2 regions of the Streptomyces sp. NPDC033178 genome follow, and region 2 is predicted to be linked to the other one. Evidence: riboswitches for the same ligand, from Rfam matches in the RefSeq annotation. Region 2 holds a riboswitch; the other holds the start of a gene.

Region 1 (3,703 bases), on a different contig from region 2:
AGGTCGACGACACGGCGGCCGTCGGCGAGTTTGGTCTCCATGGCCCAGCGCTGTACGTCGTGCAGGGCTCGGATGGCCATGGTGCCGTGTGCGGCGAGGGTGACCCGCTCGTGGTTGAGCTGGTTGGTGATCAGCCGCCAGCCCTTGTTCTCCTGGCCGACCCGGCGGGACGCGGGGACGCGGATGTTCTCGTAGTAGCTCGCGGTGGTGTCGTGCGAGGCGAGGGTGTTGATGATCGTGCAGGAGTAGCCGGGGTCGGAGGTCGGCACGAGGAGCATGGTGATGCCCTTGTGCGGCGGGGCGTCGGGGTCCGTGCGGACGGCGAGCCAGACCCAGTCGGCGGTGTCGCCGTTGGTCGTCCAGATCTTCTGGCCGTCGACCGTGTAGTGGCCGGTGTCCTCGTCGCCCTCCCTGACCGCCCTGGTCTTCAGGGCGGCCAGGTCCGTGCCCGCGTCGGGCTCGCTGTAGCCGATCGCGAAGTCGAGCTCGCCGGAGAGGATCTTCGGCAGGAAGTACCCCTTCTGCTCGTCGGTACCGAACTGCATGATCGTCGGCCCGACCGTGTTGAGCGCCATCAACGGCAGCGGTACGCCGGCCTGGGCGGCCTCGTCGAAGAAGATGAACTGTTCCATCGGGGTCAGACCGCGCCCGCCGTACTCCTTCGGCCAGCCCACACCGAGCCACCCGTCGGAGCCGAGCCGACGGATGGTCTCGCGGTAGAAGCGCTTCTGCGCCGCAGGGTCGCCGTAGCGGGCGTACACGTCATCGGGGACCAACTCGGCGAAGTAGGCTCGCAGTTCGGTGCGCAACCGCTGCTGCTCCGGCGTGTATTCGAGATGCACGGCGCCTCCTGGCTCCCACTGGCCCACTCGTTCGGCCACCCGGACCTGACGGCGCACACCGTAGAACGTGTTCCAGAAATAAGGAATGCCGACGACGTACGCGCCTAGTCGTACACACCTGGACGTACGCGCCTGCCAGACGCACGCACTCATGCGAAAGGGCCCCGGGAATGCGCTCCAGGGGCCCTTCGGTGTGAACGGATCAGTGCGCGACCGGAGTTGCCCGCCCTTCGGCCGCCTTCTCGCCCTCAGCCGCGGCCGGTTTGGGAGCCAGTACGCGCTCCGCGAGCAGCCCGAAGACCAGCCCGTACGCGGTCCACAGGGTCACCTGGATGGCCAGGGTCGCCAGTCGGTACTGCCACAGCAGGGTGGCGGGGAAGCCCTCCGGCGCCTCGCTGAAGGACGGCAGGAACGCGTACGCCAGGCCGACGGCCAGGACGAAGAACCCACCCGCCGCGAGGGTGGCGTTCCAGTTGCCCAGGCGCGGTGCGAGGCGCTTGCCGAGGATCACCGCGGCGACGGCCAGCAGCACGCTGAGCACGATCATCAGGAGGAACAGCGCGGTGCGCTGGTTGAGGGTGTCGGGGTCGCCGACGGCGGGCGGGTTCGCCGGGTACTTGAGGAACGGCACCAGGTAGACCGCGACCAGACCGGCGCCCGCCAGCAGCAGCGCGCTCGCGCGCGGCCCGAAGCGGCCGATCCTGCCGAGAGCGAAGCAGTACGCGAGTGCGGCGATGCCGCCGAACGCGACCCCGTAGACGAGGACGCCGGTGGACAGTCCACCGGTGGACTGCATGGCACGGGTGACGGGTTCCTCGCCGCCGTGTTCGTGGGCATGGGCTTCCTCGAACGCGATGGCCTCGTCCACACGAGGTTCACCGAGGAAGTAGGCGACGACCAGGGCGAGCACGCCCGCGGCAAGACCCGCGAGCATGCCGCGCACCAGGAGATTTCTGACGGTGACGGAGTTCATCGAGTTGTCCTGTCGGTTCTTTGTCGCCGTCAGTGGCAGGGGAAGCCGAGCAGGTGGCGGGCGTCGTGCACCCACTCGTGCACGCCTTCGCCCGAGACCAGGGAGGTGGCGCCCTGTTCGGCGCCGACGAAGTAGAGCAGCACCAGCATCAGGATGCCGAGGAAGACCGCCCAGGGAGCGATCGCGCCGATCGGCAGCTTTGCGGGTACGTCGGGGGTGGTTGCGGTCGGCTGAGCGACGGCGGACTGCGCCATGGCAGGACCTCCTGGGGGAACTCGCGTCCCATCTCGGTGGTGCACAGGACGACGGCCACGGGTCTGACTTGCTCGACCTCCGCCTCTCCTGATGGAAGGCGGTTGTACGGGGCTTACAGTGGCGCGACCGTGCCGGATTCTCACCGGCTTCCGTCGTACCGTCGTCAATATCGACGAGAAGGTACCGCGAAGCGGAGGCGCGGCCAAGGGCGCATGGAATGCCGGGGGCGCGCCGGGGCCCTGGTCACGCCCCCAATTCCCGGTACGAACAGGGGTGTTGAGCACGTGGGGAACGCGAGGGCGGGCCGATGACCAGCCGAGTGATGTTGATCTCACCAGCGATGAGCGCGGCGTTGCGGGAGGCACGTTTCGACGACGGATGCCCCGTCGACCCGGCCGGGCTGCGGCTCGCCGAGGCGGCCGCGAACGCGCTGCCGGCCGCCGACCAGGTCCTGGTCTCGCCCGCCGTTCGCTGCCGGGAGACGGCGACGGCCCTCGGGCTCGACGCCCTCGCCGTCACCGAGCCGCCGGAACTGGCCGGCCTGGACGTGGGCCGCTGGCGCGGGGCGACCCTCGCCGAGGTGAGCGCCGCCGAACCGGAGGCCGTCGGACGCTGGCTGGCGGACCCGTCGTCCGCACCGCACGGCGGCGAGTCGGTGGCCGGGCTGTGCGAGCGCGTGGCGAAGTGGCTGGAGACGGTGGCGGATCCGAGTTCCGGGGCTTCGGGGACCGGGGCTTCCGGGTCTGGCTCAGGCTCGGCCGGAGGTTCAGGACCAGGCTCGGTCCGGATCATCGCCGTCGTCGAGCCGGAGATCGTACGGGCCGGGGTGGTGCGGGCACTCGGGGCGCCGGAGTCGGCGTTCTGGCGCGTCGACGTGCCGCCGTTGGCCGCGACGGAGTTCAGCGGGCGGGCCGGGCGCTGGAATGTACGAGTCGGGAGGGCCCTCGGAGAGTGAGGCTGCCGGGTCCCGAACGGCCCTTCGGGACCCGGCACCTCCGGGCGTGGCGCACCTCGGGACACGGCGTCGGGCCACCCCACCCCGACCGGACAACACCGGACCTCCGCGCGGTACTCACCACACGGCACTCGCCGCACAGAACCTCACCTCAGCAGGGCGAGGAACTCCGTGCAGGCGCGCGCGCAGTCGCGGCAGGCCTCGGCGCCCTTCTCGGCGCCGGGGCTCCGGTCGAAGACCTGGGCGGTCTCCAGGCAGACGGCACGGCACCACTCCACCTGGGCGCGCATCCCGGCCTCGGCCTGTGTGACCTGCTCGGCCAGGGCCCGGCAGGTCGCGTCGCAGACCTCCGCGCACAGGATGCCCTTGCGCCGCAACTCCTGTTGGTCGTCGGGGCCGTCGAGTTCGGCGAGGCTCGCGCGCAGGGCGCAGACCCGTGCGCACTCGGTACATGCCTGCGCACAGGCGAACCGGTCCTCGAGGAAACGAACGAGTTCCTGTTGCTCTGTTAGTGACACGCGGTTCGGGTAGCCGGGCATCGCCACGGCAAACCCGCCTTCGCACCGGAGCGCGGACCCAGAAGAGGCTGAGCGTGTCGAAGTTATTGACGTGGTCACGGCCGCACTCTACGTTCTGACCGGTTTACCGAACCACGTTCGGTATATCGATCCGCTCGTG
Region 2 (3,703 bases):
AGGTGAAGCGGCAGACCGGCCGTCGGCCGGTGATCTACACCAACTACAACTGGTGGAAGATGTGCACGGGCAACAGCGCCGCGTTCGCCGCGAACCATCCGCTCTGGCTGGCCCGCTACAGCTCGACTGCGGGGTCGCTGCCGTCAGGCTGGAACTTCTGGACCTTCTGGCAGTACGACAACGGCGGCAGCCTGCCGGGTGACCAGAATCTCTTCAACGGATCCCTGAACCAGCTCAGGGCGTTCGCGAGGGAACGATAGGGGTAGCGGACCCCTGAATTCCGCCTCTGTTCGAGACCTCTTGCCGCCACTCCGACACAAGCGGAGTGGCGGCACCTCTATTGGGCCACCCTGTCGCCCACCTCAGTTCATCTTCCGTTCATCCAGGTTGCCTACGGTCCCTGTGCCACTGACGTCCAAGAGAAGCCTGGGTAAATGGAACACATCACGCTCCTCCTCGGAATCGTGATCGTTACCGCTCTCGTGTTCGATTTCACGAACGGTTTCCACGACACAGCCAACGCGATGGCGACGACCATCTCGACCGGTGCCCTGAAGCCCAAGACGGCGGTGGCCATGTCCGCCGTGCTGAACCTCGTCGGTGCGTTCCTCTCCGTGGAGGTCGCCAAGACGATCTCCGGCGGCATCATCAACGAAGAGGGCATCCGCACCGAAGTGATCTTCGCGGCGCTCGTCGGCGCCATTCTGTGGAATCTGCTGACCTGGCTCCTGGGTCTGCCCTCCAGCTCCTCGCACGCACTGTTCGGCGGCCTGATCGGCGCCGCGGTCATGTCGGCCGGCTGGTCGTCGGTGAACGGTTCGACCGTCGTCACCAAGGTCCTGCTCCCCGCGATCGCCGCGCCGCTGGTGGCCGGCCTCGCCGCGATGCTCGCCACCCGGCTGACGTACCGCATCAGCAACAAGGCCGGTGAACAGGCGACCTCCAAGGGCTACCGCGCGGGCCAGATCACCTCCGCGGGCCTGGTCTCGCTGGCCCACGGCACGAACGACGCGCAGAAGACCATGGGCATCATCACGCTCGCCCTGGTCACCGGCGGTGTGCTCGCGCCCGGGTCGAACCCTCCCCTGTGGGTCATCGTCTCGGCCGGTATCGCCATCGCGCTCGGCACCTACCTGGGCGGCTGGCGCATCATCCGCACCATGGGCAAGGGCCTCACCGACCTCGCGCCGCCGCAGGGTTTCGCCGCCCAGACCAGTGCCGCGACGGTCATCCTGGCCTCCTCGCACCTCGGCTTCTCGCTCTCCACCACCCAGTCCTGCTCCGGCGCCGTGATGGGCTCGGGCCTCGGCCGCAAGGGGGGCGTCGTCCGCTGGTCGACCGCGACCCGGATGTTCGTCGCCTGGGGCCTCACGCTTCCCGCCGCCGGTCTGGTCGGCGCGGGCGCCGAGTTCCTCACCAAGCAGGGCACCTGGGGCATCGTCCTCACCGGCGCGCTGCTGATCGCGGGCTCGGCGGTCATCTGGACGCTCTCCCGCCGCCAGCCCGTCACCGTCGACAACGTGAACGACGTCAACGGCGAGCCCGCCGGCGTCGTGACCACCGCCATCGCCGCCGTCACCCCGCCGCCGGCGGGCACGGTCGCCGCGGCCGACGACCTCAAAACCACCATCCCGGGCCCGGACGCCACCGAGCCCGCCCGTACGGCCACGGTGTAAGGAACCCACAGCATGAAGATCGACTGGGCAGCCCTCGGCTCCGTCTTCGGAGTCAGCCTCATCGTCACCGTCGCCCTCGTGGGCCTCTTCACCCTCGGCATCGTCGGCCTCTCCAAGCGCGAGTCGGCCTCCGCCCAGGGCGACACCGCGACCCTCGCGGTCACGGGCGCGTACGCCTGCTTCGCCGCCTGCGCGGCGGCGGTGGCGTACGGGATCTATCTGATCGTCGCCTGACGCGTCCGGCACCTCCGTCCCGCGCGGCTCCGCCCCGCCGACCCCCCGGTCGGCGGGGCGGAGTCGTGTCCGTGTGTGGGCCTCAGCACACTCTCCCGTCGCAGGTCAACAGCAAGTTGACGGGTGTTCGTGGGCGTGGTGGACTGCCGGAGCCATGTACGGCGGCAGGAGAGGAAGCCGGTGCGAATCCGGCGCGGTCCCGCCACTGTTACCGGGGAATCGACACCCCGGGAGCCAGGAACTCTCGCCGTCGGTCTCGTCGAACCAGGGCGCGGACACCCTGAGTGAGGACAAATCGCCATGCGCGGCTGCCCAATTGCCTTTCCAGCGACGGTTGTGCCCGACCTGACGGTCGGCTGAACCGATGCGTGCCGACCGCGTCTTCGCGTACGGCGCCGCCGCCGGCCTCCTCGGTGACCTGCTGCTCGGCGATCCCCGCCGGGGGCATCCGGTCGCCGCGTTCGGACGGGCCGCGGGTGCCGTGGAGCGGGTGCTGTGGCGGGACCACCGGGGGTGGGGCGCTCTGCACACCGCCGTGTGTGTCGGCGGGGCCGCCTCGATCGCCGCGCTCGCCGGGCGTTCCGTGCGTCCCTCTCCTGCCGCCTCCGTCGCCCTGACCGCCGCCGCCACCTGGTCCGTCGTCGGCGGGACTTCGCTCGGGCGGGAGGCCCGGGCCATCGGCGGGGCGCTCGCCGCCGGGGACATCGAGGTGGCCCGGGAGCGGCTGCCCCACCTCTGCGGGCGCGATCCGCAGTCGCTGGACGCCGACGGGATCGCCCGGGCCGTCGTCGAGTCCGTCGCCGAGAACACCTCGGACGCCGTCGTGGGCGCCCTCGTGTGGGGTGCCGCGGCCGGTGTGCCGGGACTCGTCGGCTTCCGTGCCGTGAACACGCTCGACGCCATGGTCGGGCACAGGTCCGCCAAGTACCGGCGGTACGGCTGGGCTTCCGCGCGGCTCGACGATGTCGCGGGGTGGCCCGGGGCGCGGCTCACCGCCGTCCTCGCGGCCGTCACGGGAAGCGATCCGCGCGGAGCCGTACGCGCCTGGCGTGCCGACGCCGTCAAGCACCCGAGTCCCAACGCCGGGCCCGTCGAGGCCTCGTTCGCCGGGGCGCTCGGCGTGCGGCTGGGCGGGACGCTCTCGTACGCGGGAAGGGTCGAGCACCGGCCCGTACTCAACGGTGAAGGGCGGGCCGTGGAGGTCGGGGACATCGAGCGGGCCGTGCGGCTCTCGCGGCGCGTGGGCCTGCTCGCGCTCGGCGTGAGTGTCGCCGGACGGCTCCTCGTCAACAGCCTTCGCACGAAGGGGCGTACGTCATGAGTCGGGGAACGAGCGGGGGAACGGGTGGCGGGCTGCTCGTCGCCGGTACCACCTCCGACGCGGGCAAGAGCGTCGTGACGGCCGGGATCTGCCGGTGGCTGGTGCGGCAGGGTGTCAAGGTGGCGCCCTTCAAGGCGCAGAACATGTCGCTCAATTCGTTCGTCACGCGGGAGGGCGCCGAGATCGGGCGGGCGCAGGCCATGCAGGCACAGGCCGCGCGCGTGGAGCCCACCGCGCTCATGAATCCCGTACTGCTCAAGCCGGGCAGCGACCGGAGCAGTCAGGTCGTCCTCATGGGCAGGCCCGTCGGGGAGATGAGCGCCCGCGGCTATCACGGCGGGCGTCAGGAACAGCTCCTCGGGACCGTGCTGGAGTGCCTCGCCGAGTTGCGGGGCACGTATGACGCGGTGATCTGTGAGGGGGCGGGCAGTCCCGCCGAGATCAATCTGCGGCGGACGGACATCGTGAACAT

What was found. A riboswitch is a leader RNA that binds a small molecule or an ion and turns the genes downstream of it on or off. The one in region 2 is predicted to bind cobalamin.
Region 1: it holds a riboswitch for cobalamin, as region 2 does, so the genes downstream of both, ACZ5VQ_RS31200 (CbtB domain-containing protein) here and ACZ5VQ_RS15625 (cobalamin biosynthesis protein) in region 2, are expected to answer to the same signal.

Annotation. Positions count from the first base shown of each region.
Region 1 covers NZ_JBVIPT010000014.1:86,952-90,654, reverse strand. Annotated here, with positions in the region: gene ACZ5VQ_RS31210 (acyl-CoA dehydrogenase family protein) at 1-842, opposite strand, end outside; gene ACZ5VQ_RS31205 (CbtA family protein) at 1,045-1,815, opposite strand; gene ACZ5VQ_RS31200 (CbtB domain-containing protein) at 1,845-2,069, opposite strand; cobalamin riboswitch at 2,106-2,247, opposite strand; gene ACZ5VQ_RS31195 (histidine phosphatase family protein) at 2,378-3,025, shown strand; gene ACZ5VQ_RS31190 (four-helix bundle copper-binding protein) at 3,172-3,564, opposite strand.
Region 2 covers NZ_JBVIPT010000005.1:455,195-458,897, reverse strand. Annotated here, with positions in the region: gene ACZ5VQ_RS15640 (lysozyme) at 1-260, shown strand, start outside; gene ACZ5VQ_RS15635 (inorganic phosphate transporter) at 435-1,676, shown strand; gene ACZ5VQ_RS15630 (hypothetical protein) at 1,689-1,910, shown strand; cobalamin riboswitch at 2,033-2,176, shown strand; gene ACZ5VQ_RS15625 (cobalamin biosynthesis protein) at 2,275-3,231, shown strand; gene ACZ5VQ_RS15620 (cobyric acid synthase) at 3,228-3,703, shown strand, end outside.